One region of the Shouchella sp. JSM 1781072 genome, then DNA from elsewhere that is predicted to be linked to it. Evidence: riboswitches for the same ligand, from Rfam matches in the RefSeq annotation. Region 1 holds a riboswitch; each other region holds the start of a gene.

Region 1 (7,572 bases):
AACGCCGTTAATTTTCGCACGTAAGAAAAAATCGGTCACAATGAATCAAGCCAATGTCTATTCCAGTCGCGTCTATTCCTTTACCAAACAGGAATATTCCGAGGTGACGGTTTCTAAAGATTTAATTGAAGAAGGGGATCGGGTTTTACTGATTGACGATTTTCTCGCAAATGGAGAAGCGGCGTCAGGCCTAATCAATATTGTTGAACAAGCTGGTGCTTCAGTCGTAGGTGTCGGTATTGTGATAGAAAAATCGTTCCAAAATGGACGAAAAAAGCTTGAAGAAAGAGGACTACGGATTGAATCTCTCGCACGTATTGCTTCACTTGAACAGTCTACTGTGACGTTCGTAGAAGAGCCAGTTGCACAAAACAACTAACGAAGGGTGAGAGACAACGTGAATCAAGTACATTATCCATTATTTAAAAGACAAGATATCGATGCGTTTTTTGCACTCTTTCAGAACAATTTAGCAAATTTTGTTGTCATCACCGTGTCGCTTTTAGCGATGGGCTTTTCAACCGATCTTGTCTTCGGTCGAATCATACCTGGTGTTGCAGTCGCTGTCATTGCAGGAAATGTCTATTACGCCCATATGGCAAAGCGGTTAGCGCAGAAGGAAAATCGTACAGATGTGACAGCCTTATCCTATGGTGTATCCACACCTGTTATGTTTGTCTTTTTGTTTGGTGTGACAGCGCCAGCTTTAGCGTTAACAAACGATCATGAATTAGCATGGAAAATTGCGGTCGCTGCTGCATTTTTATCAGGTCTTGTAGAGGCACTTGTCGCATTCTTTGGAAACTGGGTTCGAAAACATACGCCAAGACCTGCGCTATTAGGAGCTTTGGCCGGTGTTGCGTTTACCTTTGTTGCTGGAGAAATGTTGTTTTCTGTTTTTGAAATTCCGATTATTGGTCTTGTAGCCATGGCGGTAATTTTACTAGGGTTTGTGGCGAAAGTTGCGTTGCCGTTTAACATTCCAGCCTCTTTATTTGCCATTATTGTTGGTGTCGCTTTGGCCTTTGTCCTTGGTTACCAAACTAGTAGTGATGTAACAGAAGCGTTAAGCAACGTCGGCTTTTATCCATTTTTACCAACCCTTGCCGCTTTTGAAGGGATGACGTATCTCTTTGGTGCACTGATCGGGTTATTAGGGATTTTAATTCCGATTACGATTTATAATGCGATTGAAACAATGAATAATGTGGATGCGATGTCAGCTGCTGGGGATTCTTATGATGTTCGAGAGTGTCAAGCAGTAGATGGAATAGGTGCTATGCTTGGTGCTTGTTTTGGCGGCATGTTCCCGACAACGGTTTATATTGCAACTGTGGGAGCCAAACAGCTAGGTGCTGGTCGTGGCTATAGTCTTTTAAATGCTGGGGTTTTCGCCCTTGCTTCCATTACTGGTTTGATTGGTGCCTTTTCGGCATTAATTCCAATGGCTGCGGTTGCCCCAATTCTAGTCTTTGTAGGGATGTCAATGATCGGAAGTACGTTTGCAAACAATGCAAAGCGTTACTATCCAGCCATTGCTTTAGCGATGCTTCCTTATATTGCGAACTATATGATGACACGCTTTAACAATCAAGCACCTGATGTTGTCGCAGGCATTTCTGAAGGAATTGTCCCACTTGGACAAGGTGCCATGTTTACAGCGATTATTTTAGGCGCTATCACCGTCTTTTTAATTGACAAAGACTTCTATAAAGCAGGGATCTTTTCAGCGATTGGTGCGCTTCTCTCCTTCTTTGGTTTTATGCACGCCCCTTCGTTAGCAGTAAATGCTGCGTTTGATTATACAATCGGCTATCTGTTAATCGGTCTTTTCTTTGTTTACATTGGATATCGAGAATCAAAGAAGGTAACTGTAGAGGTCGATCAAAAAATAGAAAACGTTGCGTAACGAAAAACCCATTTGAGGATACTCAAATGGGTTTATTTCGTTTTGTATAATCTTTATTTTCTATGAGTGTTTCAATCGTAACAATAAGAAATGCCAGTGCCGCTTGTGTAACAACGGGAATCGTTATCGATGTAAACAATCGTTCAAGGAAATGAATAAGCGGAAAAATAAACACAAACTGGATTGTAATTTCGCATACTTTTTGTAGCGAATAGCGTTTTACCTTAGGCACAACGGTATAAATGAGGCTCTTCGTTATCATTTCGATGATTACACCACTTACAAGAAATAGAATGACGAACCAGGCTAAAGACCAAAGCGACCGATATTCTATTCCCAAAAGGTAAAACAGACTAATCATGCCAAAATAGTACAGGACAAATATAAATCCGAGTACAACAATTAGGAGCAAAGCAATTCCTATCACTGTTTGAAGGGATGGTTTCCGCATAAATCAGACCTTCTTTTGTTCAAAGATTATTCTGCTAGACGCAATTCGTTCGTAATTTCAATCGAACGACTCGAAATGGTTGACGCACTAACGTTATATTTTTCAGCTAATGCTTTTTGTGTAACGGAAAGCGGTGCAAATTCTTGTAGCGCATATTCCATTGCAGCTGCAAATGCTTCAGGCTTACGAATATTTACTTTTTTAGCTGAAGTAAACGCATGCCATTTTTCTAAAGCGAGTTGTTCAATTTCCGGTGGATGTTGGTCTTTTTTCAAGCCACTTAAAAGAATATCGGCCGTTTCTTTTACTTGTTCAGATGACCATTCAAAATCGTCGGCAACTTTCACGACAGGCGTATTCTCCGCAAGTAACGACGAAAGAAGCTGGGGCCATTTAGAGGTAAAGCTGTCTCCTTCAGAAGCTGAACGGAATGCATCAATTTTGTTTTTAATGTCCGTTGTTTTAGCAGGCACATGGCTAATGACTGGGCCGACAAAGCTCATAGCATGTTCCCCATTGGCCGGAAAACCAATAATTGTTGAGCCAGGCTCGACTGTGTCTTTATGTTCGTCAGGAATGATGTGAGTTAAGCGTTCATTCGTGAATAAATGGAGGCTTTCACATTGATCTTCATTTACGGATACTACTTCAAGAACAGCAGGTTTTGTTCCTTTCCAGCTTTCTATAATAGTAGCTGTTTGTGGACGTTTAATTTTTCTTAACTTGCTTTCAAGAAATGTATCGTATATGGTTTGCCCGTCTGCTTCAATAGGCTTGTGGAAAATAAGCCATACAAGCAGCATACTTGAAAGGGTCTCGGTAACACTTTCTTCAACGTCTGGGTAAACATGGTGGTAACTTTGCACCCAGTTTGTTAATTCCTTTTGGTAGCGGGTAAATGCAGTATAAAGCATTTCCGTTTCTAACTGATGAAGCTCTTGAGAGACAATTGCTTTTGATTCTGCTTTTTGCATGCAACATTTTTTATATTTTTTCCCACTGCCACATAGACAAGGATCGTTTCTCTTTATCATAGATGTTCCTCCTTACGTCAACTTTCTTAGTTTAACAGATTTGCGCCATAAAAGCAGGGTTTACAGCCGTTAATTTTGTTGTTGAGTCGTTAAGTAAATGAAAATGGATCTTTTGTATGAATTATGTTTTGACAGTTTTCAGTCTTTATGCTAAATTAATTGAATACTCATACATAAGAAAACACTCTTTATATTGAGAAGTGGAGGGACTGGCCCGACGAAGCTTCAGCAACCTTTCCGATTGGAAAAGGTGCTAATTCCAGCAAAGGGAACTTTGGCAGATAAGGGGGATGCGATACGATCGCATAAACCCTTTTCATTGAAAAGGGTTTTTTAATTTCATATGTGAAACGAAACGGTGTAGTGTCCAACTACTTAATAGGGGAACTTGGTGAAAATCCAAGACGGTCCCGCCACTGTGACGCACGTATGTGCGAAGTCAGATTGCCTGCCGAATCGTTCTGCTTAGCTCTACGCGGATCTAGAGAAGAGTGGAAATCATGCCTTTTAAACTAGTTGTCATTTTTTCGCTAGTGATCTTTTGGTATATTTCCTATCCCTTTCTCTTGAAAGGGATTTTTTTATGGTGAGTACAACTATTTGAGGAGGCAGAAAAAATGAGTGGAGTTAGAAGTTCAAGCTTAGGTTTTCCAAGAATTGGGGAGCAACGTGAGTGGAAAAAAAATTTAGAAGCCTATTGGAATCAAAAACTAGCGCAAGACGACTACGTAAAAAAACAGAAAGAGTTACGTTTGAATCATTTACAAAAACAAAAGGATGCAGGGCTTGACTATATACCTGTCGGCGATTTTTCTCACTATGACCAGGTACTTGATACAGCAACAGCATTTGGCTTAGTACCTGATCGCTTTGACTATGAAGGTGGAAGCGTTGATTTAGATACGTATTTTGCGATTGCTAGAGGCAGTGAGCATGCGGTTGCTGCTGAAATGACAAAATGGTTCGACACAAATTATCACTATATCGTACCTGAACTTGATGGTAGAGAGCCGGAGCTCGTAAACAATCGCTGGTTAGATTTAATTGAAGAAGCGAAGCAAGAACTAGGGGTAACCGGAAAGCCAGTAATCTTGGGCCCTGTAACATTTGTTAAGCTATCAAAACAATACGGCAGTCGTTCATTTGTTGATCATGTTCGAAGCTTATTGCCTTTATATACAACCGTTTTAAATCAGCTGGCAGAGGCTGGGGTAGCGTGGATTCAAGTAGATGAGCCTATTTTAGTTGGGGATATGAGTGAGGAAGAATGGTCGATTACTGAAGAAGTCTATACATGGTTCTCAGAGTCAGCACCAAAAGCGAACCTTCTACTACAAACCTACTTTGAAGGAGTTGATGATTTTAGTCGTTTGACGAAGCTACCTGTTGCTGGTATAGGATTAGATTTTGTTTATAGTGATAGTTTACAAAAACTAAAGCAACATGGATTCCCGAAAGAAAAAACATTAGCAGTTGGGCTAATTGATGGTCGAAACATCTGGCGTACAGACTTAACGAAGACACACGCCATGGTAGAAGAACTTTCAAAAATAGTTGGGCAAGAACAATTAATTCTTCAACCTTCTTGTAGTTTGCTTCATGTGCCAGTGTCACTAAAACATGAACAAAAGCTGCCTGAAGATTTAAAAGCTGCCTTATCATTTGCTGAAGAAAAATTAGCAGAGTTGAATGAACTTAAAGCAGTCTTAAATCAGCAGCAAGACGTGAAACAGCTACAAGTTGGAAAGCGGGCGATTGATACGTTAAACCAATCGGCAAGTCGCACAAACCAAGAAGTCCGTACCGCTTTAGATCTCAGCAAAACGGAAGATTCTAAAAGAGCGGTTCCTGCGGATAAACGTATGGAACTTCAACAAGAAGTCTTTCAACTCCCGCCATTACCGACTACAACAATTGGTAGTTTTCCGCAATCAGCAGACGTTCGAAAAACGAGGTTGCAATGGCGAAAAGGGGAAATTACGAATGAAGCCTATGAGTCCTTTATTAATGCTGAAATTGAGCGTTGGATTGAGATTCAAGAAGAGATTGGTTTAGATGTCCTTGTGCACGGAGAGTTTGAGCGTACCGATATGGTCGAATTTTTTGGCGAGAAGCTAGGTGGTTTTGAATTTACATCAAATGGATGGGTTCAATCATACGGTTCAAGATGCGTGAAACCGCCTGTTATATTCGGGGACGTCTTTTTCCAAAACGATATGACTGTCAAAGAAACATTAGTCGCACAATCGAAAACATCGAAACCGGTCAAAGGGATGTTAACAGGTCCTGTCACGATTTACAACTGGTCGTTTCCACGGACTGACCTACAAGCAGAAGATGTGGTGAATCAAATTGCCCTTGCATTGGAAAAAGAAGTGCTCGCTTTAGAGAGAGCAGGAATTACGGTCATTCAAGTAGATGAACCTGCATTAAGAGAAGGGTTACCTTTAAAGAGAGAGAAGTGGAAAGCCTATTTAAATCAATCTGTTAAAGCATTTCAGCTCTCTGTAAAATCGGTTGAGCCGCAAACGCAAATTCATACGCATATGTGCTACTCCGACTTTCAAGATATTATTCAAGCGATAGACGGACTTGATGCAGACGTTATTTCAATCGAGATGTCACGAAGTCATGGAGAGCTCATTACAGCGTTTGAAGACTATACGTATAGCAAAGGGATTGGGCTAGGGGTCTATGATATTCATAGTCCACGTGTACCAACAGAAGAAGAAATGGAAACAAGTATTAATCGCGCCCTGCAAGTTCTTGATCAACGCATTTTCTGGGTTAATCCAGACTGTGGCTTAAAAACAAGAAAAGAAGCTGAAACCGTGGAAGCACTTAAAGCGATGGTGAAAGCAGCGAAAGCGAAACGGTCTCAACTCGTTCAGTAACGCACAAAGAAAAAGCTTATCAATTTAATGATAAGCGTGAGATGTACGCTCGAGGTCTTCTTGATCGCAAGCGTACATCTTTTTTATGCATTTAAGTTTGTTGAATCAGTTGGCTTATCTTTCTTACCAGCGCTTCTTGCCCCTTCAATTCCGAGAAACACACACATTACGAAAAGGATAAAACAGATCACAGAAAGCAAGTAGTTTTGCGCCATGAAGTTCGAGTAAAGCATAACGAGAAGAGCGCTCGTTGTAACGATAAACATGAAAATCATGGGAATGATGACGAACAAGGCTTTTGACTTTGTTTTAACAAGCCACATCGTGACAGCTAAAAGAGCTAAAGCTCCAAGCATCTGGTTTGCGGCTCCGAATAACGGCCAAACCGTTTGCCATGTTCCAGATAATGCAAGGGCGGTTGCCCCGATTAAACCAGTAATTGTCGCAAAATGCTTATTCGATAAAAGTTTAACATTGATGCTATCGCCTAATTCAGAAACCGTGTACCGCATTAGCCGTGTAGCAGAGTCAAGTGTGGTCATTAGAAATGCGGACGCTGCTAGTGCAGTAAACGTAATACCAGCTTGAACAGGCAAGCCCCATGTGCTCATAAACTCACCAATTCCTAAAGAAAACACACTAATTGGATCATTGTATTGAGCCATAAGCGCTGAGAATTCCCCCATCGTTAAGTAAGCAACCGAACCAATGGCAATAATAGCCACGAACGCCTCTAAAAGCATCGAACCATACGTAACAAAGCGTCCATTTTTCTCATTGTCCAATTGTTTAGAAGTCGTCCCAGAAGAAACGAGGGAGTGGAAGCCCGAGATGGCCCCGCAAGCAATGGTAATAAATAAAATTGGAAATAAAAATCCAAGTTGGTCGTTATAAAACCCAGTAAATGCAGGCATTTGAATCGTCGGTCTAGCGATTAATAGTCCTAAAAAAGCACCACCAATTAAGAAATATAGCATGTAAGAATTCAAATAATCACGTGGCTGAAGCAAGAGCCAAACAGGTAAAACAGATGCGAAATACGCATAGATAATTAAAATAAAAGACCATGCTGTTGCGCTTAATTCAAGTGGGAAGGTAAGACCCACCCAAATGGCTCCAACCATGGCAATCGTCCCAAGAATCGTTGCTGTTATGAGATTCATTCTTACCTGGTTAACAAGCACACCAAACACCATAGCAACCGCGATAAAGAGTAATGAAGCCGTTGCAGCACCTGGAAATGAAACAAAGGTATTGGCAACTAATATGACAAACACGCCCACA
Region 2 (7,572 bases), on a different contig from region 1:
CTTCTACTAAACGCAATCACTATTTCTCTAAATCCTTTTAAAAGAATATTGTGCCAGCCATCATATTGTTCGAACGTGACGGTGTCGCGATTTTCAGCGATATAGCCTCTAATAAGCGTTAAGTATTGTTCTTGTACATTTAAAAATTCTTCAATAATCTCAGGAATCGGTGTCGCTAAATGAGCCTGATCTTTCGCGATAGAAAGAATCCACTTTTCGAATGCTTCATTTTGTTGCGTACTGTAATCATCTCGGAAAAGCTCGCAAAATAATTCATGAAAATCATGATTTTGTTTCTTTAAACGGTCAATTTTAACTGGATCGTTAGAGCTATATACACCTTCTTTTGATTTGTCCAAATTAGCATACCACTGTTCAGTTAAATTCCATGTCTTGGCTTTTATGTAATTATATAGTGACATGACCATCCCCCCTTAAGGTTATTATTAGTTAAGCGTGCGTGCTTGTCTATATCATATGTTATAAACGTAATAATTGAAAACATTAGAGATTAGAAGTCAAAGAGTTGACAACATACCTATAGGGGTATATGATAAGGTCACAAGTTATTAGAAAGAGGTGAAAGGATTGGAATATACAGATCAGATGAAAAATCGTTTAAAACGCATTGAGGGTCAGATTCGTGGCGTGTTAAAAATGATGGAAGAGGGCGAAGATTGTCGTGATGTTGTGTCTCAACTTTCTGCTTCTCGAACAGCGATTGACCGCACAATGGGTGTGATTGTTAGTGAAAACCTCGTTGAATGTGTTCAAAAAGCGATTGAAGAGGGCGAAGACACGAAAGAATACGTGGATCAAGCTGTCAATTTACTCGTGAAAAGCCGCTAAGGTAGACAGGAAAGTCTGTCTATCTTAGAAAAAATTTTTATATTTTTTAATACCCATAGGGGTACGTGTATATAAGCGGAGGGATTATAGTATGAGTGAAGGAAAAACAACCAATATTATTTTATTTAGTGGTGATTATGATAAAGCGATGGCGGCGTACATCATTGCCAATGGAGCGGCGGCTTACGACCACGAAGTAACAATTTTCCATACATTTTGGGGATTAAATGCGCTACGTAAAGATGAGCCGATTAAAGCGAATAAAAGTTTTATGGAGAAAATGTTTGGCAAAATGATGCCACGAGGATCGGAGAAGATGGGGTTATCAAAGATGCAGTTTGCTGGTATTGGTCCGAAGTTGATCAAAAACGTTATGAAAAAGCATAATGCGATGCCCTTGGCTGATTTAATTGATCTAGCAGAAGAGCAAGACATCAACTTAGTTGCATGTACGATGACAATGGATTTACTAGGATTAAAAAAAGAAGAATTACGAGAAAGTAGTCAATATGCTGGGGTTGCTGCTTATTTAGCAGACGCTGAAGATGGAAACGTTAATCTATTCATCTAAAAATGGATGTAATCAAGGGAGTGTTTGTAATGGAAGAAATGAAATATGACTTACTCGTCGATGCAAAAGGGTTGGCCTGCCCAATGCCCATTGTACGGACAAAAAAAGCGATGAAAGACATCAAGCCAGGAAGTGTAGTTCAAATCCAAGCAACTGATAAAGGCTCGACAGCTGATTTAAAAGCATGGGCACAAAAAGCTGGGCATAGCTATATTGGCACCGTTGAAGATGGAGACATCCTTAAACATTATTTGCGTGTAGCTGGAGATCATGAAGAGGAAGGACTTTCTTTTCCTCATGTTGTGAACAATGAAGGCTTACAAACAGCCATTCAGAATAACGAACCTATGACCATTCTTGATGTTCGTGAAAAGAATGAATATGAGGAGTTTCATATTCCAGGCGCGCAATCAATGCCATTAGGAGAATTAGAAAAGAGAATACAAGAGGTCGACAAAGAAAAAACCATCTATGTCGTTTGTCGTACCGGCAATCGAAGCGAATTAGCGGCACACACGTTATTGAAGAATGGCTATAAGCATGTAGTCAATGTGATTCCTGGTATGAGCCAATGGAAAACCGAGGGAGGAAATTAAGGTGAGTTTAACAGCGATGACGACAAAAGAATTAGCAAATAAAGTCATTCAGCAAGAACCATTGTTTATTCTAGACGTTCGAAATGAAGATGCATTTGAGGATTGGAAAGTGGAAGGTATACAATTTGACTATTTGAATGTTCCTTATTTTGATCTATTAGATGGGGTAGAAGGAATTTTACCGAAACTCCCGTCTGATCAACCGATACTAGTCGTATGTGCGAAAGAAAATTCATCGATTATGGTTGGAGAAATGTTAGTGGATGAAGGGTTGTCTGTTTCTTATTTATCAGGTGGCATGAAGGCTTGGAGTGAGCATTTAGAGCCAATCAAAATCGCTGACCTCATCAGTGGGGGCGAGTTATACCAATTTGTTAGGCTTGGAAAAGGCTGTCTTTCTTATATGCTGATTTCGGGTAGTGAAGCTGTTGTTATCGATTCAGCGCGGATGACAGATGCTTACTTAACTCTTGCTAGCGAAAAAAGAGCATCCATTACCCATGTTTTAGACACGCACCTACATGCGGATCATATTTCTGGAGGGCGGACGATTGCGGAACAAACGAATGCAAAGTACTGGCTTCCGCCAAAAGATGCAGAAGGGGTAACGTTTCATTACGAGCCAATTGAAGATGGTTCTCACATTCAAGTCGGGTCAACAAGAATTGACATCCAGGCATTGTATACGCCAGGTCATACGATCGGTTCAACGTCCTTTATGATTGACGATGCATATTTACTAACAGGGGATATTTTGTTTATTGATTCCATTGGGAGACCAGATTTAGCAGGGAAAGCAGATGATTGGGTAGCAGATTTGAGAAACTCTCTCTATTCCAAATACAAAGACTTATCGTCAGAGCTAATTGTACTACCTGCTCATTTTATGAATGTGGATGAATTAAACAAAGATGGCAGTGTCGGAGAAAAGTTGGGCGTCTTATTTGAGAAAAACCATGGTTTAAATGTGAAGGATAAAACGACATTTCGCTCCATGGTGACGGACAACCTGCCGCCACAACCGAATGCTTATCAAGAAATCCGCGAAACCAATTTAGGTTTAAAAGAACCAAATGAAGAAGAACAACGGGAAATGGAAGTTGGACCAAACCGTTGTGCCGTTCGATAAACAAAAAAAGGAGACTACTACGATGAATGTAAACAAGGTATTAGACGCTAAAGGATTGGCATGCCCAATGCCAATTGTTAAAACGAAAAAAGAAATGAAGACACTAAACGTAGGGGATATTTTAGAGGTGCAAGCAACCGACCAAGGAGCATTAAAGGATTTCGAAGCATGGGCAAGGTCAACAGGTCACGAATTGCTTAAGTCAAAAGAAGAAGATGGAGTTCTCACCTTTCATATAAAAAAGGGCGAGTAAGAGAAGGGAAAGGAATCCCTCTCGGTTAGGAGACATTTATGGACATTTTGTTCATCATCACGATTTTCATCATTGGCTTTTTTGGTTCATTTGTTTCGGGAATGGTTGGGGTTGGTGGCTCAATTATAAAATACCCAATGCTCCTCTTTATACCACCAATGTTTGGCTTCGCGGCTTTTACGGCACATGAAGTATCAGGCATTAGTGCCATACAAGTCTTCTTCGCTACCATAGCAGGTGTGTGGGCTTATCGAGGTACAGGGTATTTACATCGCACACTGATTGTCTATATGGGGAGCAGCATTCTAGTCGGAAGTTTTATTGGAGCGTTTGCATCAAACTTCTTCACAGAAAGCTCGGTGAACATTGTTTATGCTGTTCTTGCGACGGTTGCGGTCGTTTTGATGTTTCTGCCTAAGAAACAAATTTCTGAACAACCCGCCAATCAAATTTCCTTCAATCGAGGGCTTGCGGCTAGTTTATCGTTTATTGTAGGAATTGCTTCTGGAATTGTTGGAGCAGCGGGATCATTTTTACTCGTACCGATTATGTTAACCGTTTTAAAGTTACCTACACGAGTAACGATTGCGACCTCTCTTGCGGTCACATTCATCTCCTCAATCGGCTCAACAGTTGGAAAAGTGGCGACCGACCAAATATTATATGGTCCTGCGCTTGTTATGATTATTGCGAGTTTAATTGCTTCACCTATTGGTGCGAAATTTGGTCAAAACATGAATACGAAAGTCCTGCAATGGTTGCTAGCGCTGCTTATTCTAGGGTCTGCGATTCAAATATGGTGGACACTCTTTTAATTGCTAAGTAATTAAAGAAATTGCTTTATGATGAAACGCTTTCGTGAAAAATTATTAAAAAAACTCTTGCATTTTGAAAATAAAATCTGCTACACTACGTTCAACAACTAATTAAATATTTTTCTTATTAAGAGGAGCGGAGGGACTGGCCCGATGACGCTTCAGCAACCCCACTATGGTGGAAGGTGCTAATGCCTGCAGGAAAACTTCCTGGATGATAAGAGCGTGGATAATTCATTGACTTTTCGCCCCTCTTTCATTTTTGGAAGAGGGGCTTTTTACATTTTAAAAAGGAAAGACGAAAATATTAGGGAGCGTTTTATCAAAAAATCTGATTAAACAAATATGGATAGGAGGAAATGGTGTGATTGAATTCAAAGGTGTCTCAAAAACATTTTCATCTAATGGGCAAGACATCCATGCATTGCGCGAAATTGATTTACAAGTTGAAAAAGGCGATATATATGGAGTCATCGGTTTTAGCGGAGCGGGTAAAAGCACACTTATTCGGACTGTTAACTTAATCGAACGCCCCACAGCAGGTGAAGTGATTGTGAATAAAGAGAATTTGATGCAGCTAAATTCTCGTCAACTTCAAAGAGCAAAGCGAAATATCGGGATGATTTTTCAACACTTTAATCTACTACAGTCAAAAACGGTATTTGAAAATGTTGCGACGCCATTGCGATTAGTAAAGACAAAGAAATCGGCTGTGAATAAGCGTGTAAATGACCTATTAAGCTATGTGGGCTTAGAGGCATTTGCTTCACGTTATCCAGATCAACTTTCAGGTGGACAGAAGCAGCGAGTAGGGATTGCTCGGGCCCTTGCATCGAACCCTGAAATTCTCTTATGTGATGAAGCAACATCGGCGCTTGATCCGGAAACAACGAGCTCGATTTTGCAGCTTTTAAAGCAAATTAATAAAGAATACAACATTACTATTTTGATGATTACGCATGAACTCGGTGTTGTTCGTGAGATCTGTAACAAAGTCGCAGTGATGGAGAGTGGAGACATTGTTGAGACTGAGAAGGTTGAAACAATTCTTTCACAGCCGGTACATGAGACAACGAAGAAATTTGTTCGATCGATTATACCTGATGACCTTCCACAAAAAGTGAAGCAACATCTCGCAAATAAAGGGAGCGATGAGCGGGTTTATCAACTCGATATAACGGACGATACAGATCAATCCACACTGTTAAACGATTTAGTTCACCAAGGTTTACGTGTGTCACTACTTCATGCTTCGATGCACGAAATTCGTGGAACGACGTTTGGATCGATTTATCTAAGTTTAAAAGGAGAAGCTGCTGCTCAGCAATCGGCTGAACGTTATTTCAAATCGGTTTCAATCAAAGTAAAGGAGGTTACGAACTATGCTGGACTGGTTGCCTGAACCGATACGCCCGCAAATTTCAAGTGATATTTTAGTCGACGCAATGTTTGAAACCATTTATATGGTCGCATGGTCATTATTATTTTCAGCGATTCTTGGAGTCGTACTTGGCATTGTTCTTGTCGTGACGAGGCCAGGTCATATTATGGAAAACCGTGTTGTCTACAATGCGATTAATCCGGTTATTAACGTCTTGCGGTCGATTCCATTTATTATTTTGCTTGTTGCTATTATTCCGTTAACGCGTTTGCTTGTTGGCACTTCTTTAGGAACAACAGCTGCGATTGTGCCGCTTGTGTTTTATGCAGGTCCTTATATCGCGCGGTTAATCGAAAACTCTTTGTTAGAAATTGAGCCAGGCATTATAGAAGCGGCTGATTCAATGGGGGCTTCGAAATGGCAAATCGTTTTTAAATTTCTCGTCCCTGAAGCAATGAGTTCGCTTATTCTCAGCATGACAACTGCTACGATCGGACTTGTAGGTGCAACCGCTATGGCTGGTGCAATTGGGGCAGGCGGAATTGGCGATGTTGCGATTGCCTATGGGTATAACCGTTTTGATGATGGGACAATGTTTGTAACTGTAATGATTTTAATTTTGATGGTTCAAGTGATTCAAACAGTTGGAAACATCGCTTCTAAAAAAGTAAGAAGACGATAGAGAGAGAAGGAGAGAATCCATTATGAAAAAAATTCATCAAGCCTTTTTGATAGCAGGTGCCACAACATTTACGTTAGCAGCATGCGGAAACGACACATCGACCCTTGCTGATGTAGGAGACGACTACAGTCCAGAAAACCCTGTTGATGTGAAAGTAGGCATTACTGGTTCTGACTCACCTGAGTGGGATCATGTTGCAAAATTAGCCGAAGAAGAAGGCATTGACGTGGAAATTGTACGATTTAGTGACTACGTTCAGCCAAATCAAGCATTAGCAGACGGTTCGATTGATATAAACGCGTTCCAAACGGTATCTTTCTTTGACAATTTTAGAGAAGAACACGATTTAGATTTAGCCGCTATTGGCTCAACGGTGCTTGCGCCAATGGGGTTGTATTCTGATAAATATGACAATGTCGATGACATCCCAGATGGAGCTGAAATTACGATCGATCGCGAAATTACAAATCAAGCTCGAAACTTAATGTTGCTGGCAGAAGCAGGCTTGCTTGAATTAGAAGATGACTTTGGTGTGACAAGTGGGCTTGATCAAATTAAAGACAATCCGAAAGAATTAACCCTAACAGAAATCGCACCGGCCAATGCGCCTCGTTTAATGCAAGATGTTGATGCTTCGGTTATTAATAATGGATTCGCTGTTGATGCGGGACTTAGTCCGGCAGAGGATGCTATTTTTAGAGAAGACGAAACAGCTACACCGTATATTAATATCATTGCTGCTCAAACAAAAGATCAAGACAATCCTGTGTTGCAACGCCTTGTCGAGCTTTATCAGTCGGAAGACGTGGAGAATGTCATTCTAGAAGAACATAAAGGGGCTCGAATCCCGACAGCTATTTCATTAGATGAGTTAAATAGCTACCCTAGATAATGGTGAGGAGTGATCAAGATGCCAACAGCGATAAAAGAAATTCAAGAAGCGATTCAAGAACACTTTATTCAACATCGTTTAACGTATATTAAAACCAGTCATGCAATTCACGAAAATCCTGAAGTCGGAAATGAAGAAGTGTTTGCTTCTTTAACCTTAACAACGTTATTAAGAGAAGCGGGTTTCACCATTAAAGAAGGCATTGCTGGTCACCCAACCGGTTTTGTTGCTGAAAAGCGGGTAGGCGCTGGGCCAACGATTGCTTTTCTCGCTGAATATGACGCTTTACCGGGATTAGGCCATGCTTGTGGTCATAATATCATTGGAACCACGAGTGTAGCAGCCGGGATTGCGCTAGCAGAACAATTAGAAGAGGTCGGTGGGCGTATTGTCGTGCTTGGAAC
Region 3 (7,572 bases), 120 kb from region 1:
AACCCATTACGTATTCTTGATTGCAAAAAAGATCGCGAACACCTGTTAATGGAGACAGCTCCTGCCATTTTAGATTTTCTAAACGAAGAATCTAGGACATATTTTGAAAATCTGAAACAAACGTTAGATCAACTAGGCATTTCTTATGAAGTCGATGCGACGTTAGTAAGAGGCTTGGATTATTATAACCATACGGCGTTTGAATTGATGAGTACAGCACCAGGTTTTGGAGCCATCACAACGTTATGTGGAGGTGGACGCTACAACGGTCTTGTCCAAGAATTTGGTGGGCCGGAAACGCCTGGGATTGGCTTTGCCTTCAGTATTGAGCGTTTTATTTTAGCGATGAAAGCGGAAGGTGTTGCGTTACCTGAACGGCCACAGCTGGACGCCTATATTGTTGCTTTAGGAGAAGAAGCGAACCAACGAGCAGCTGTGCTTCTGCATGAATTGCGTAAAGATGGGTATCGTGTTGACAAAGATTATATGGGGAAGAAAATGAAAGCTCAATTTAAAACGGCAGATCGAAACGGCGCAACATGCACAATTATTATTGGTGAAGATGAGCTGGCGAATGAACAGGCGGTTATTCGCCATATGGATTCAGGCGAACAAAAAACCGTCTCCCTTCATTCTGTTGCAGTCGAATTAAGAGAGAGTATTAAAGGAGGAGCAGGATTGTGAGTAAACGAACGCATCATTGTGGAGATCTTTCCAAGCATCAGACAGGGGAAGAGGTAAGTTTAGTTGGCTGGGTTCAACGAAGAAGAGATTTAGGACAAGTCATTTTCTTAGATGTCCGGGACCGTTCAGGTGTTATTCAAGTTGTATGTAGTCCAGACATAAACGAAGAAGCGTTAAAAATAGCGGACCGTGTACGAAATGAATATATGATTTCTGTTAAAGGAATTGTTGTTGAACGTGATGAAAAAGCGGTTAATAAGAAAATTACAACAGGCGAAATTGAAATTCATGTTCATTCATTCGAGCTGTTAAATGCTTCAAAACCACTTCCGTTTCAAATTGAAGCAAATACGGATGCTTCTGAAGATGTTCGCTTGAAATATCGTTACTTAGACTTGCGTCGTCCTGACATGCAAGAAGCATTTAAATTAAGACATAAAGTAACGAAAACCGTTCGTGACTTTCTTGATGAAGATGGATTTTTAGAAATTGAAACACCGATGTTAACAAAAAGTACACCTGAAGGAGCAAGGGACTACTTAGTGCCAAGCCGTGTGCATCATGGTGAATTTTATGCCCTTCCGCAATCACCGCAAATTTTTAAACAATTGCTGATGGTATCTGGTTTTGAAAAATATTTTCAGATTGTGCGATGTTTTAGAGATGAAGATTTACGAGCAGACCGCCAGCCTGAGTTTACACAAATTGATATTGAAGCAAGTTTTCTTGAAACAGAAGATATTCTTGGTATGACGGAAACTCTAATGAAGAAGTTGATGCTTGAAACCCACGGTCTTGAATTTGAAGGGTCCTTTGAGCGGATGACATATGAAGATGCGATGAATCGCTATGGCTCTGATAAACCTGACACCCGTTTTGGAATGGAACTTGTTGATTTGACAACGGTTTTAGCAGATACGGAGTTTAAAGTATTTAGACAGGCAATTGATTCAAACGGGATTGTAAAAGGAATCAACCTTAGTGGAGGTGCAAATAAACTTTCTCGTAAAGAGATTGATGCACTTACCGATTTTGTTAAGCCATATGGTGCAAAAGGTTTAGCGTGGCTAAAGGTTGAAGAAGAAGGGTTAAAAGGACCAATTGCAAAATTCTTCAATCCTGAACAAACAGAAGCGTTGCTTGAAAGCATGCAAGCAAAACCAGGTGACTTGTTGTTCTTTGGTGCAGATAAGAAACAAATTGTCTTTGATTCATTAGGTGCACTACGTTTAAAATTCGGAAAAGATTTCGATCTAATTGATACAAGTAAATTCAATTTCCTTTGGGTTGTTGACTTTCCACTCGTTGAGTACGATGAGCAGGCAAGACGTTATGTAGCCCTACACCACCCATTCACACGTCCGAAAAAAGAAGATGAACATCTACTTGAATCGAATCCTGATGATGTGCGAGCAGAAGCTTATGACCTCGTCTTGAACGGCTATGAGCTTGGTGGCGGCTCTCAACGGATTTATGAGCGTGAGCTACAAGAAAAAATGTTCCAGACGCTTGGATTTACAAAAGAACAAGCGAATGAAGAGTTTGGCTTTTTGCTTGAAGCATTTGAATATGGTACACCTCCACATGGTGGAATTGCGCTAGGCTTAGACAGGATTGTCATGTTACTAGCACAAAAAACAAATTTACGAGAAGTCATTGCCTTTCCGAAAACGGCAAGTGCTAGTGATTTAATGACACATGCACCAGGTGCAGTCAGTGTGGAACAGTTAATTGATTTAAACCTGTCTGTTCTCGGGAAGCGTGGTTGACAGAAGAAACGCATCCCTCTATAATTACGGATACGATCAAATGAAAAAAACATACTATCTTATCGAGAGTGGCGGAGGGACTGACCCGATGAAGCCCGGCAACCAACCTATTTAAGGTCAAGGTGCTACATTCAGCAGAACGATGGTTCTGAGAGATAAGCAAAGGCAAAAAGCCCCTTTTCTTATCCAAGAATAGGGGCTTCTTTCAATAGACGAGAGGGTGACAGAGATGAAAATTGGCCTAATTGGATACGGAACGGTTGGAAGTGGTGTTTATGAACGGTTAATTCGTTCAAGAGAACAGATTGAAACCATTATCGGAGGAAAATTCGAAATCATTCGTATTTTAGTCAAAGATGTGAAGAAACATGAGGACGTTCACCGAAATCTTCTTACATCATCATGGGAGTCTTTTTTTGAACAGGAGCGATACGATCTTGTATTTGAAGCAATAAACGGAACAGATCTTCCGAAAGCATTTACGGAATCATTATTAAAGCAAGGCACCTCTGTTATTTCGGCTAACAAAAAGCTTGTAGCGCTACATGGAGAAGAGCTTGAGCAACTTGCTTATGATCACGGTGCTTACTACGGTTGGGATGCGGCAGTATGTGGGGCGATCCCTATCGTGAATGTTTTCAAAAGTGTGTTACTTACAACGAATATCCAGTCGATTGCAGGTATCCTCAACGGGACAAGTAATTATATTCTCACAAAAATGGGCGAAGGAAGAACCTATGAAGATGCGTTGGAACAAGCTCAATCATTAGGTTATGCAGAAGAGGATCCTACTTCTGATGTTGAAGGGTGGGATGCTGTTTATAAGCTCTGTTTATTGGCAAGACAATGTTATGATCAATGGATTTCGCCAAATGAGATTGAACGTGTTGGCATTAGTCATATTGATCAATGGCACATTCAAGCCGCAAAAGCGCTACGCTTATCCTTTAAATTAATTGCGAAATTAGAAGTAGATTCAACGTCCCTAAAAGGGTTCGTCAAGCCTGTTTTAATTGATCAAGAACATTCTTTAGCACCAATTCGTGGCGTTTTAAATGCTGTTACTCTTGAAGGGAAAGATATGGAGCGACTTATTTTTGCTGGCCCCGGTGCCGGAAAAGAAACAACAGCAAACAGCGTCGTAGAAGATTTTATTTTTCATGAACAACAGCGAGACGTATTGCCTCGTTTTACGTATCGTTTAACGAAAATCGAGGAAGGCATATCGGAAAAATTAACAGCGCAAGAAGTATGGTTTTGTAAAAATGAACAGCTTGGTGAAGTGGAACCTTATTTAGAGAAAACAAAAGTGTGGAAGGAAAAAGACATAGAAGGAGGAAAAGTGTTTATTGTGACTCCGCTTTCATCAGTAACGCCATTCTTTACATTCCCACTGCTGACAGAAGTAGACCAAGAACTTACAACAGTGGAAAGCAAATTATAAATGGTATTTCGTTTCAGGAACGAGTTTTTTGAATTCTTTAATAAAAGTCTCTGGAGACGTTTTAATTTTGTACGTCGTTACGCCTTTACTAGTGTGTAAGTATAAAAATCCTAATGAATGTGGCGTATCGCTCGGAAATCGATACGAGATATCAAAGACACTATCAAGTGGAAAGTGATCCGTACTTGTTTCAATGCGATCGCTATACAAAGCTAATTCGAAGGAACTTTCAACGACTCTTTTTTCTAGTATAGCAATTTCCTGCGTTACTTCAATGCATCGCTGTATTACAATGGCGCTCATCATCGTTGCCTCCTTTTAAAGAGAATGTACCATATTTTTCGTGAAAACTCGATTAATATGCAAGGTTTGCGTGTAAAAAATGTTGGGTATTTAAAAGACAAACAACAAGTATATGCCTTAAGTCGCAATTTTTTGAAAAATGATTGCCTATTAATGAAAAACCTGATATGATAACGGTAATCACATATCCTGATCTGTTCGTAAGGGCTTTATTCTTTGAGCCAACACTTTAAAAAAGGGAGCTTGCTGTTGCTGTTTTGCTTACATGCCTCGGTAGCTGAGGACTTAAAATAAATGGTACAAAGCACCCACCTGCCTGGCAGGTTCAAAGCATCGACTTCCTACGGCAAGATCGGGATGACACGAAGCATTTTCTGAAAAGGAAATGCTTTTTGTAGTGTGCTTTTAGAAGAGAGTATGATATGATCACATCAGCAAAATGCAATGGATAAAGGAGTTTGATGAACGTGTTACACCAGTTTTCAAGAAATGAACTGGCCATTGGTCATGACGGATTAGATCGATTAAAAGGAAGTACAGTTGCAGTACTAGGTATTGGTGGGGTAGGCTCATTCTCAGCAGAAGCACTTGCCCGCTCGGGAGTCGGTAAAATCGTCCTTGTTGATAAAGATGACGTTGATATTACAAATGTAAATAGGCAAATCCACGCGTTGCTATCAACCGTTGGCCAGCCTAAAGTCGATTTAATGGCGGAGAGAATAAAAGACATTAATCCAGAATGCGAAGTGGTTGCGCTTAAAATGTTTTATACAGAAGAGACATATGAAGATTTCTTTTCTCATAAATTAGATTTTGTGATTGACGCAAGTGATACAATTTCATATAAAATCCACTTAATTAAAGAGTGTCGAAATAGAAATATTCCGTTAATCTCAAGTATGGGTGTTGCAAATAAACTAGATCCAACCCGTCTTCGTATTGAAGATATCTCTAAAACAAGCTACGATCCAATTGCAAAAGTGATTCGGACTCGATTAAGAAAAGATGGAATTCATAAAGGTGTTACGGTTGTCTTTTCTGATGAAAAACCGATTCAAATTCGTGAGGATATTCGTCAAGAAATCGTTCCAGAAAGTGCGGAACAAGGGAAAATTCGTAAAGCAAAGCTTCCACCATCTTCGAATGCGTTTGTTCCATCTGTGTCTGGTTTAATTATGGCTGGACATGTGATTACAAAACTGCTGGATGGGATTGAAATCAATCGCCAAGACTAAGCCTATTTGCGTAACGTTAAAGCTGGCTTAGTTCTACTAGGAAATATATTGCATGGAATTAAGGTGTATGTAAATCTTATTTTTCTCCCATGTCATATTTGTTATCGCTGATGGCGACTCCAGCGTGAAAAGTGACAGTCCGAAAAATTCAATTGAACGTTCCCATTTTTGGAGAAAAGATGACCCCTTTTAGACATGTCTAATCAAATGATAAAAGCAGTGCATCGTGATTTTTATACAGAAGTGTGGACTTGACTGGAAATAATAGTAGGTGAACAAAAAAACGGATCTCGGAGGTTTCCGAATCCGTTTTTTGTGTTAATCAATTTTTTCAAGGTTTCCGTTTGATTCCATTCGAAACATAGGGTGTTCTTCAGCATCTTCTTCTAAAATCGCCATTCTTCGTGCGCGATTCATAATGGAAATGAGGGATTGATAGTCTTCTTCAATCATACTATGTTCCTGTTTATTACGGGAAAGTTGCTTTTCCATCTCTGCTATTTGAGCTTTTGCAAGCTGAAGTTGTTGACGTAACGCCGCATTTTCTTCTTTTAATGCAGAAGAAGCGTTGGAGTCAAATTTTTTTAATTGGGAAATAATCGCTTCAATCGATGGTTCAGCTTCTTCATCTTCGTCAACGTATGAAAAAACAGGTTCAACTTTAGATTGAACAGGCTTTTGATAGCTTGGAAAAAATTGAGTCGATACCATTCGTTTGCGCATTTTCCGCTCACGTTTTGCTTCTTCAATTGTACGTAAATGTTTTTGGCGTACGACTGCATTCCACCGAAAGCCGCATGCTGCTGATGTTCGATTTAGAGCATCTCCTACTTCATCGAATGCTTTTAATTGAGTGCTGCCTTCTTTTATATGATTAAGCACGGTATCGGCTAATAAAACGTCATCTTCATGCGACCATGCATCTTGTCTCACTTTCATCTTTTCAACTCCTGCCTAATGTCTTTGCTATTACTTTAGCCATGCAGGGCTTTTTTTATACTAGGCTAGTAATAAACAAGAGAGAAAAAGATTCTAGCAGATTCAACAGACGGTTATTTACGCTTATCGTAAAGAGAAGCAAGGGCATTTTCAAATTTGTTGTCACGATTTGGTTCATAATAAGAATGAGCTTTAAAAGCATCAGGTAAATATTGTTGCTTCACCCATCCACCTTCATAATCATGCGGATACTTATATTCTGTACCGCGACCAAGGTTTTTGGCACCTTGATAATGAGCGTCTTTTAGATGTAATGGAATGGTGGCATTGCCTCCTTCACGAATAGCAGCCAGAGCCGCGTCGATTCCTTTATACGCACTGTTGCTTTTAGGTGAAAGGGCGAGTTCGACTACTGCATTTGCCAGCGGGATTCTTGCTTCAGGTAAGCCGATGCGTTCCGCAGCCTCAATAGCAGTTAGCGTTCTGGAGCCTGCTTGCGGGTTGGCAAGTCCGATATCTTCATAAGCAATGACTAGAAGTCTCCGGTTGATGCTTATTAAGTCCCCAGCTTCAAGTAAACGTGCAAGGTAGTGAAGACTAGCGTGAACGTCGCTGCCTCGGATTGATTTTTGAAACGCCGATAAAACATCGTAATGCCCGTCTCCATCTTTATCATGTTGAATACTTTTTTTCTGGATGCTCTGTTCTGCAGTTTCAAGTTTTATATGACGAATTCCTTTTTCGTCTTTAGCGGTAGATAGAACCGCAAGTTCGAGGGCGTTTAAGCCTGAACGAACATCTCCTCCACATGCAAGTGACAAGTGTGCAATCGCTTTTGAATCAATCTCGATCTCTTCTTCACCTAACCCATTTTCTTTATCTTCTAACGCACGGTAAAGGGCTTGTTCAATTTCAGCTGGTGCAAGTTGCTCCAATTCAAAAATATGACAGCGACTACGAATGGCAGGATTAATGGAGTGATACGGGTTTGCCGTCGTTGCACCAATTAAAAGAATCAGTCCACTTTCTAAATGAGGGAGTAAGAAGTCTTGTTTGGCTTTATCGAGGCGATGAACTTCGTCAAGAATTAAGATAAGTGAACCGTACATTTTTGCTTCAGCAACAACGGTTTCCATATCTTTCTTATTATGAACTGTAGCGTTAAGAATGCGATAATGTTGTCCACTCGATCCAGCAA
Region 4 (7,572 bases), 700 kb from region 1:
CGACGCAGGCGCAACAGTTGTAGGTATTGCAGATGCGTACGGTGCGTTATACGATGAAGAGGGACTTGATATTGACTATTTATTAGATCGACGTGATAGTTTTGGAACGGTAACAAAACTTTTTAAAGACACCATAACAAATGAAGAGTTGTTGGAAATGGATTGCGATATTTTAGTGCCAGCAGCAATTGAAAATCAAATTACCGCCCGTAATGCAGGGAACATTAAAGCATCAATCGTGGTTGAAGCGGCAAATGGACCGACAACACTAGAAGCGACAAAGATTTTGTCTGAACGAGGAATTCTGCTCGTACCGGATGTATTGGCGAGTGCGGGAGGCGTAACCGTTTCGTATTTTGAGTGGGTCCAAAATAATCAAGGGTTTTACTGGTCTGCGGATGAAGTGGAAGGCAAGCTACAATCTGTACTCGTAGAAGCATTTGACCATATCTATCAATTAGCTAAGCGTCGGAAAGTGGACATGCGTCTAGCTGCTTATATGGTTGGTGTTCGTAGAATGGCAGAAGCTTCTCGTTTTCGAGGCTGGGTCTAACTTGATATACGATTGAAGAAAACCCTTGTGTATAGCGTTATGCACAAGGGTTTTGCTGATGAATAAGGATGAAGAAGAGGATGATCAACAGATGTATGATGTAATCATAATTGGTGGAGGGCCGTGCGGATTATCTGCCGCAATTGAGTGTGATGAGAAAGGGTTATCGACACTTGTAATCGAAAAAGAAAATATTGTAAATGCAATCTATCGCTACCCAACACACCAAACGTTTTTTAGCACGAGTGAACGGCTAGAAATTGGTGGTGTACCGTTTATAACGGAAGAGCGAAAACCGAAACGAAATCAAGCGCTTGTCTATTATCGAATGGTGACAGAGCGCAAGCAAATAAATGTACATGCCTATGAACAAGTTCAAGCCGTGCATAAGCAGACTGATAGCACATTCCAAGTGCAAACATCAAAACGTACGTACCAGGCGCGAAATGTGGTGGTTGCAACAGGTTATTATGATTCGCCGAACCTGATGAATATTCCTGGTGAAACAAACAGCCATGTCATGCATTACTTCAAAGAAGCGCACCCGTACTTCAATCATCATGTAGTAGTGATCGGCGGTAAAAACTCAGCTGTTGATGCTGCCATTGAGCTCGAAAAAGCAGGCGCACATGTTACCATGCTGTATCGAGGTTCCGATTATTCTGCTAGCGTGAAGCCATGGATTTTACCTGAACTCGTTTCTTTAGTGAAAAACGAGCGCATTAGCCTTGCTTTTAACGCGCATATTAATCAAATTACGGAAGAAGCGGTTCACTATACAGTAAATGGAGAAGAGGCAGAAGCGAAAGCTGATTTTGTTTTTGCTATGACAGGCTATCATCCTGATCATACTTTTTTACGAAACATGGGTGTCGAAGTAGACGATGTGTCTGGTCGGCCAACCTTTAATCCAGCAACAATGGAGACAAATGTTGCGAATGTCTATATTGCCGGTGTCATAGCAGCGGGTAACCATGCAAACGAAATTTTCATTGAAAATGGCAGAGAACACGGAAAAAACATTGCAGAAACGATAAACCAAAAGTAGAAAATGGAGGAAAAACATTGAGGCACGTCGTACTTTTAACTACAGGTGGAACGATTGCAAGTACCACAGGTGATAACGGAAAATTAGTTGCTGGCGAATTAACAGGGGAAGAATTAGCTAATTTATGTGGGTTACCAACGGATATTAATGTAACGGTGCGCTCCGTTTTGCAGAAACCAAGCGTCCACTTGACGCCGGAAGATTGGGCTACCCTAGCTTATGAAGTGAAAAAAGCTTTTCAAGCAAATGATGTAAACGGGGTTGTTGTTACCCACGGTACAGATACATTGGAGGAAACGGCCTATTATTTAGATTTAACAAATGTAGATGAAAGACCAGTCGTTGTAACAGGTTCACAACGGGGGCCAGAGGAAACAGGCAGTGACGCATTTATGAACTTAAGGCACGCGATATATGCGGCATGTGAACCAGATTTACAAGGTACAGGGTGTGTGGTTGTATTCAATGAACGGATCTTTTCCGCACGTTATGTAAAAAAAGAACATGCGTCCAACATTCAAGGCTTTAATGCTTTTGGATTTGGTTATTTAGGGATTATTGACAATGATGTTATTTTTACGTATCAAAAGCCAATCCGACGGGAAATGTATATGGTAAAGGAACCCACATTTCTTGAGATCGGAATTGCAAAAATTTATTTAGGGATGTCTGAACAAACGCTACGTGCCATGCTGGATACTGTGGATGGGCTTGTTATTGAAGCCGTTGGTCGAGGTCAAGTGCCGCCACAGTTAGTTGCCCCTATTAAAGAGGCGTTGCAAAAGAAGAAGCCTATTATCTTAACAACGTCATCTGAAGAGGGGAAAGTGTATCCGACATATGATTATAAAGGAAGTGCACACCACTTAGAACAACTTGGCGTCATTTTAGGGTCTGATTACGATAGTAAAAAAGCAAGAATTAAAGCGCTCGTTTTAACGGCAGCTCACCAGGATCTTGCCGTTGGGTTTTCATAAGCGGTGAAACTTGAGTCTCATTAATGTGAGGCGTATACTGGATTATGTAGCGGACGTCCTTTTAGAGAGTGGGTCGACAAGCGTTGATTTCTTTTATTCTTGCGGCTCTGGCTCCGGCCATGGCATTGTTCTCTTATGTGTATTTACGCGATTCCTTTAGTCGAGGTGCCATGTTTTTAGTCCTAAGAATCTTTATTATTGGCGCCTTGCTCGTCTTACCAATTTCAGTCATTCAATTTGCTTTCACAGAAGAAGCCATCTTAGCTCATTCGTTTTTAAAAGCTTTTTTGCTTTACGGATTGATAGAAGAGGGTTTAAAATGGCTGATGTTGTTCATATTTGCTTATCAACATGGTCAACTCAAGCAACCAATTGATGGAATCGTTTTTGGCGTAGCGTTATCTCTTGGTTTTGCTTCCGTTGAAAATAGTTTATATATGATTGCATATGGGTTTGATCACGTACTTCCGAGAACGTTATTACCGACAACGGCTCATGCTGTTTACGGAATAATTATGGGTTACTACGTGGGAAGAGCCAAATACCATCCTTCAAAAAAACAACTATTTCTTTTTTTAGCGGCTGTACTACCAATGATTTTGCACGGAAGTTACGACTACATTCTAATGGATTTTGGACATTATTTCTTATATTTAATGATTCCATTTATGATTGCGCTGTGGCTATTAGCAATATGGAAAATAAAAAAGGCGAACAAACTAGATGAAGATGAAAAGAGCAATCTGAACTAAAGGAGGAGGATAGCGTGACAACAGCGAATCGTTATCGAATTGTCATTCGTTGCCCTTTATGTGGAGAGAAATACATTTTACGTGGAAAACGAAATGAAAACGGAGAGTATGAAACAGGCTTTAAACAGTGTGTATGTGGAAATGAAGATCAACTAATTATTGAAGCGTCACCTGAAGCATGAACGTGCGAAAAACGTACAGCTATGTAAGACAAGCTGTGCGTTTTTTTATGCATTTTCAATGCTACGGGTTGCAGAATCATTTGTTTTGCGTTAAAGTTGTGACAATAGCAAATAAACTTAATAGATCTTATCAAGAGAGACGGAGGGACATGGCCCGACGAAGTCTCAGCAACCAGCTTTAATTGGCAAGGTGCTAAATCCAGCAGAAATCTGCAAGATAAGAGAATCGTTCGCAACCTTTCTTCTTACATCTTGAAGAAAGGTTTTTTATGATTGTACCGTTTTTAAGGGGGATAAAAAATGACAACACATGATGAATCAATCCTAGCGCAAATTGGAAATCGTCGAAATGATGCAACTGGCGCTGTTAATGCACCGGTGTATTTCTCTACTGCGTATCGTCACGCAGGAATTCAAGAATCTACAGGGTACGATTATGCTCGTACTGGAAATCCAACTCGAGAAGTGCTCGAACAAGCCATTGCAAATTTAGAACATGGAAACCAAGGGTTTGCAACAAGTTCTGGCATGTCAGCCATTCAACTCGTGTTTTCACTTTTTGGGCAAGGCGATCATATTTTATGTTCAGATGATTTGTACGGTGGTACCTACAGATTGTTTGAAGGTGGATGGACAAAGTGGGGGCTGCGCTTTGACTATGTAGATATGGCTGATTTACATGCCGTTGAACGTAAATTAAAAGCCGAGACAAAGGCGATTTTTGTGGAAACACCTACAAATCCATTAATGAAAGAAGCCTCCATACAGGAGCTAGCGACTCTTGCCAAAAAAGCAAATGTACTCCTTATCGTCGACAATACGTTTTTAACACCGTTGTTACAAAAGCCATTAGTGGATGGAGCAGATATCGTCATCCATTCAGCGACAAAATATTTAGGTGGCCACAATGACGTTGTCGCTGGGCTGGTTGTTGCAAAATCAGCGGAATTGAGTGAACAATTAGGCTACTTTCACAATGGAGCAGGTTTCATTCTCGGTGCATTTGATTCCTGGTTATTAATGAGGGGCATGAAAACATTAGCGCTGCGAATGAAACAACATGAAATCAATGCAAAACAAATCGTTTCGATGTTAGAGGAAGAGCCTCTCGTGCGTGACGTTTTATATCCGGGAAAAGGTGGCATGTTGTCATTTCGTGTGACTGATGAATCCTACATAAATCCCATACTCAAAGCACTTCAACTAATTTCTTTTGCAGAAAGCTTAGGAGGAGTGGAAAGTTTAATGACGTATCCGGCTACGCAAACCCACGCTGATATTCCGGAAGAACTTCGGATTGAAAAGGGCATCGATCAGACGTTGTTACGGCTTTCGGTCGGAATTGAACATAGCGAAGATTTAATCGCTGATCTAAAACAAGCATTTGAACAAGCAACGAATCAAGGGAGGTGAGGTCCATGAACTTGAGAGAGGCTGTAACGTCTTCTGTTATTGTCGCTGATGGCGCAATGGGAACGGTTTTATATGAGGCGGGCTATGACTTATGTTTTGAAGAATTAAATCTTTCTAAACCAACCGAAGTGATTTCGATTCATCAAGCGTATTTACATGCTGGAGCAACTGTTATTCAAACGAATACGTATGCAGCAAACGGCCATAAATTAGCACGTTATGGACTACAAGAAGACATGGAGGCCATAAATGAAGCAGCGGTTGAGCTTGCCAAACAAGCGGTGAATACAAGTGAGAAGAAGCAGGCGTTTGTCGTTGGAACAGTCGGTGGGATTCAAGGGTTTCAATATGAACAAATCGATCGAAATGAATGCGTCCAATCGTTAAATCAGCAAGTAGATGTGCTGTTAAAAGCGGGTGTGGATGGCTTATTGTTTGAAACGTTTTATGATTTTTTTGAAATAAAAGAATTGGTTGTCGCGACACGCAAAAAAACAGATTTGCCGATCATCGCAAACGTATCGCTTGGTGACATTAGTGTGTTAAAAGGAGGCATTCCTCTTAGTCAAGGTTTAACAGAACTGTATGAAGCAGGAGCGGATGTTACAGGGTTAAATTGCCGCATGGGACCTTATCATATGCTTCGATCCATTGAGGAGCTTGAACTACCTTATGATATACCGTTAGCTTGTTATCCAAATGCAAGTTTACCAGGCTATCGAGATGGGCGCTTTGTCTATGCGTCGAATACAGACTATTTCACATCAATGTCAGAACGATTTATTAATGAAGGGGTGCATGTGATAGGGGGATGCTGTGGCACGACGCCAGCCCACATCGAAGCAATTAAACAGGCCGCAAGTGGGCGCTCGCCTGTTAAGCGAACGATTCGAAAACATGCAAGACATACAGAGTTGGTTCCTCCGTCTGAAACAAAACAATCGATTAAAGATGTTGTGGAGCAAAAACAAACCATTATTGTTGAACTTGATCCGCCGAAAAAATTAACAATTGATACATTTATTGAAGGGGCAAAAGCGTTAAAAGCTGCTGGGATTGACGCATTGACATTAGCGGATAACTCGTTAGCAAGTCCAAGAGTTGATAATCAAACGTTGGCGATGATTGTAAAAGAAGAAGTGGGTCTTCAAAGTCTTGTCCACTTAACGTGTCGTGACCGAAATTTAATTGGCTTGCAATCTCATTTAATGGGACTTGATTTAGCTGGGTTATCTGATTTGCTGCTCATTACAGGTGATCCGAGTAAAATTGGCGATTTTCCTGGAGCGACTTCTGTTTACGATGTATCGTCGACAAAACTGTTGCCGCTCATTAAACAAATGAATGAAGGGATTTCATTTTCAGGTAAGTCTCTCGGAAAAAAAACATCGTTCACGACAGCAGCAGCTTTTAATCCGAACGTGAAACATCTTGACAAAGCCGTCAAGCGTTTAGAAAAAAAGATTGAAGCGGGAGCCGATTACTTCCTTACTCAACCAATTTTTGATGAAAGTCAGTTTAAACAGATTTATGAGGCTACGAAGCATTTAAACGTTCCCATTTTTGTTGGAATTATGCCGTTAACGAGCAGCCGAAATGCAGAGTTTCTTCATAATGAAGTGCCTGGGATTTCGCTTTCTGATGAGACGAGAGCACGAATGGCGCGAGCTGGAGAAGACGTTGTTAAAGCGGAACGAGAAGGACTTGCGATTGCAAAATCGTTAGCTCGAGAGGCTGCAACTTATTTTAATGGAATTTATTTAATTACGCCATTTTTGCGTTATCACTTAACCGTTGAACTGGCCACATACTTACGAGAACAGACAACCGCACCGTTGCATAAAGAAAGGGAGTTACAATGAGACATAATCAGATTGTTGAACAGCTTAAGAAGAAAATTGTCGTTTTAGATGGTGCAATGGGCACGATGATTCAAGATGCGAATTTAGAGGAAACACATTTCGGTGGCGCTGCTTATGACGGATGCAATGAATATTTAAATCTTACGGCTCCAGACATTATTTCCAGTATTCATCAAGCGTATTTAGAAGCAGGCGCCGATGTGATATGCACAAATTCGTTTGGCTCTTCTAGTATAGTGCTGGATGACTATGAACTAGGGCACCTTGCTTATGAGATCAGTCGGAAAGCCGCTGAATTAGCGGTAGAAGAGGCACGTAAATGGCACACGGATTTAGAACCTCGTTTTGTGGCAGGGGCGATGGGACCTACAACAAAATCTCTCTCTGTCACAGGGGGAACAACGTTTAATGAATTAATTGCGACTTATGAAGAACAAGCGATTGGTTTAATTGACGGTGGTGTGGATCTGTTGCTTTTGGAAACAAGTCAGGATATGCGTAATGTTAAGGCTGCTTCCATCGGCATACAGCAAGCGTTTAAAAAAACCAACGTCACGCTGCCTCTATTTATTTCAGGAACCATTGAACCAATGGGGACAACATTAGCTGGACAAACCGTTGAAGCATTTTCCCTCTCTGTTGAACATCTTCAACCACTTGTGGTCGGATTAAATTGTGCAACAGGACCAGAATTCATGCGGGATCACATTCGCTCGCTGTCAGAACTGGCGGAAAGTTATGTTAGCTGCTATCCAAATGCTGGTTTACCGGATGAAGACGGACGC

The links. A riboswitch is a leader RNA that binds a small molecule or an ion and turns the genes downstream of it on or off. The one in region 1 is predicted to bind S-adenosylmethionine.
Region 2: linked by a shared signal. The riboswitch ahead of ACE1TH_RS12385 (methionine ABC transporter ATP-binding protein) and the one ahead of metE (5-methyltetrahydropteroyltriglutamate--homocysteine S-methyltransferase) in region 1 are both predicted to bind S-adenosylmethionine.
Region 3: linked by a shared signal. The riboswitch ahead of ACE1TH_RS08490 (homoserine dehydrogenase) and the one ahead of metE (5-methyltetrahydropteroyltriglutamate--homocysteine S-methyltransferase) in region 1 are both predicted to bind S-adenosylmethionine.
Region 4: linked by a shared signal. The riboswitch ahead of ACE1TH_RS05370 (methionine biosynthesis PLP-dependent protein) and the one ahead of metE (5-methyltetrahydropteroyltriglutamate--homocysteine S-methyltransferase) in region 1 are both predicted to bind S-adenosylmethionine.

What each region holds. Positions count from the first base shown of each region.
Region 1 is NZ_JBHFQE010000001.1:1,705,431-1,713,002, reverse strand. It holds gene ACE1TH_RS09110 (xanthine phosphoribosyltransferase) at 1-379, shown strand, start outside; gene ACE1TH_RS09105 (uracil permease) at 398-1,909, shown strand; gene ACE1TH_RS09100 (YrvL family regulatory protein) at 1,932-2,360, opposite strand; gene ACE1TH_RS09095 (SEC-C domain-containing protein) at 2,387-3,394, opposite strand; SAM riboswitch class I at 3,580-3,682, shown strand; cobalamin riboswitch at 3,734-3,864, shown strand; gene metE (5-methyltetrahydropteroyltriglutamate--homocysteine S-methyltransferase) at 4,012-6,288, shown strand; gene ACE1TH_RS09085 (carbon starvation CstA family protein) at 6,372-7,572, opposite strand, start outside.
Region 2 is NZ_JBHFQE010000002.1:552,240-559,811, reverse strand. It holds gene ACE1TH_RS12420 (STAS domain-containing protein) at 1-422, opposite strand, end outside; gene ACE1TH_RS12415 (metal-sensitive transcriptional regulator) at 589-849, shown strand; gene ACE1TH_RS12410 (DsrE/DsrF/DrsH-like family protein) at 941-1,420, shown strand; gene ACE1TH_RS12405 (sulfurtransferase TusA family protein) at 1,450-2,016, shown strand; gene ACE1TH_RS12400 (MBL fold metallo-hydrolase) at 2,033-3,145, shown strand; gene ACE1TH_RS12395 (sulfurtransferase TusA family protein) at 3,168-3,398, shown strand; gene ACE1TH_RS12390 (sulfite exporter TauE/SafE family protein) at 3,437-4,213, shown strand; SAM riboswitch class I at 4,335-4,437, shown strand; gene ACE1TH_RS12385 (methionine ABC transporter ATP-binding protein) at 4,578-5,615, shown strand; gene ACE1TH_RS12380 (methionine ABC transporter permease) at 5,596-6,276, shown strand; gene ACE1TH_RS12375 (MetQ/NlpA family ABC transporter substrate-binding protein) at 6,299-7,168, shown strand; gene ACE1TH_RS12370 (M20 family metallopeptidase) at 7,187-7,572, shown strand, end outside.
Region 3 is NZ_JBHFQE010000001.1:1,584,607-1,592,178, reverse strand. It holds gene hisS (histidine--tRNA ligase) at 1-684, shown strand, start outside; gene aspS (aspartate--tRNA ligase) at 681-2,453, shown strand; SAM riboswitch class I at 2,510-2,615, shown strand; gene ACE1TH_RS08490 (homoserine dehydrogenase) at 2,683-3,897, shown strand; gene ACE1TH_RS08485 (hypothetical protein) at 3,892-4,203, opposite strand; RNA gene ssrS (6S RNA) at 4,384-4,563, shown strand; gene ACE1TH_RS08475 (tRNA threonylcarbamoyladenosine dehydratase) at 4,668-5,435, shown strand; gene ACE1TH_RS08470 (RsfA family transcriptional regulator) at 5,754-6,374, opposite strand; gene ACE1TH_RS08465 (replication-associated recombination protein A) at 6,488-7,572, opposite strand, start outside.
Region 4 is NZ_JBHFQE010000001.1:1,005,053-1,012,624, forward strand. It holds gene ACE1TH_RS05345 (Glu/Leu/Phe/Val family dehydrogenase) at 1-553, shown strand, start outside; gene ACE1TH_RS05350 (YpdA family putative bacillithiol disulfide reductase) at 612-1,601, shown strand; gene ACE1TH_RS05355 (asparaginase) at 1,619-2,578, shown strand; gene prsW (glutamic-type intramembrane protease PrsW) at 2,647-3,330, shown strand; gene ACE1TH_RS05365 (hypothetical protein) at 3,345-3,512, shown strand; SAM riboswitch class I at 3,637-3,736, shown strand; gene ACE1TH_RS05370 (methionine biosynthesis PLP-dependent protein) at 3,813-4,925, shown strand; gene ACE1TH_RS05375 (bifunctional homocysteine S-methyltransferase/methylenetetrahydrofolate reductase) at 4,931-6,787, shown strand; gene metH (methionine synthase) at 6,784-7,572, shown strand, end outside.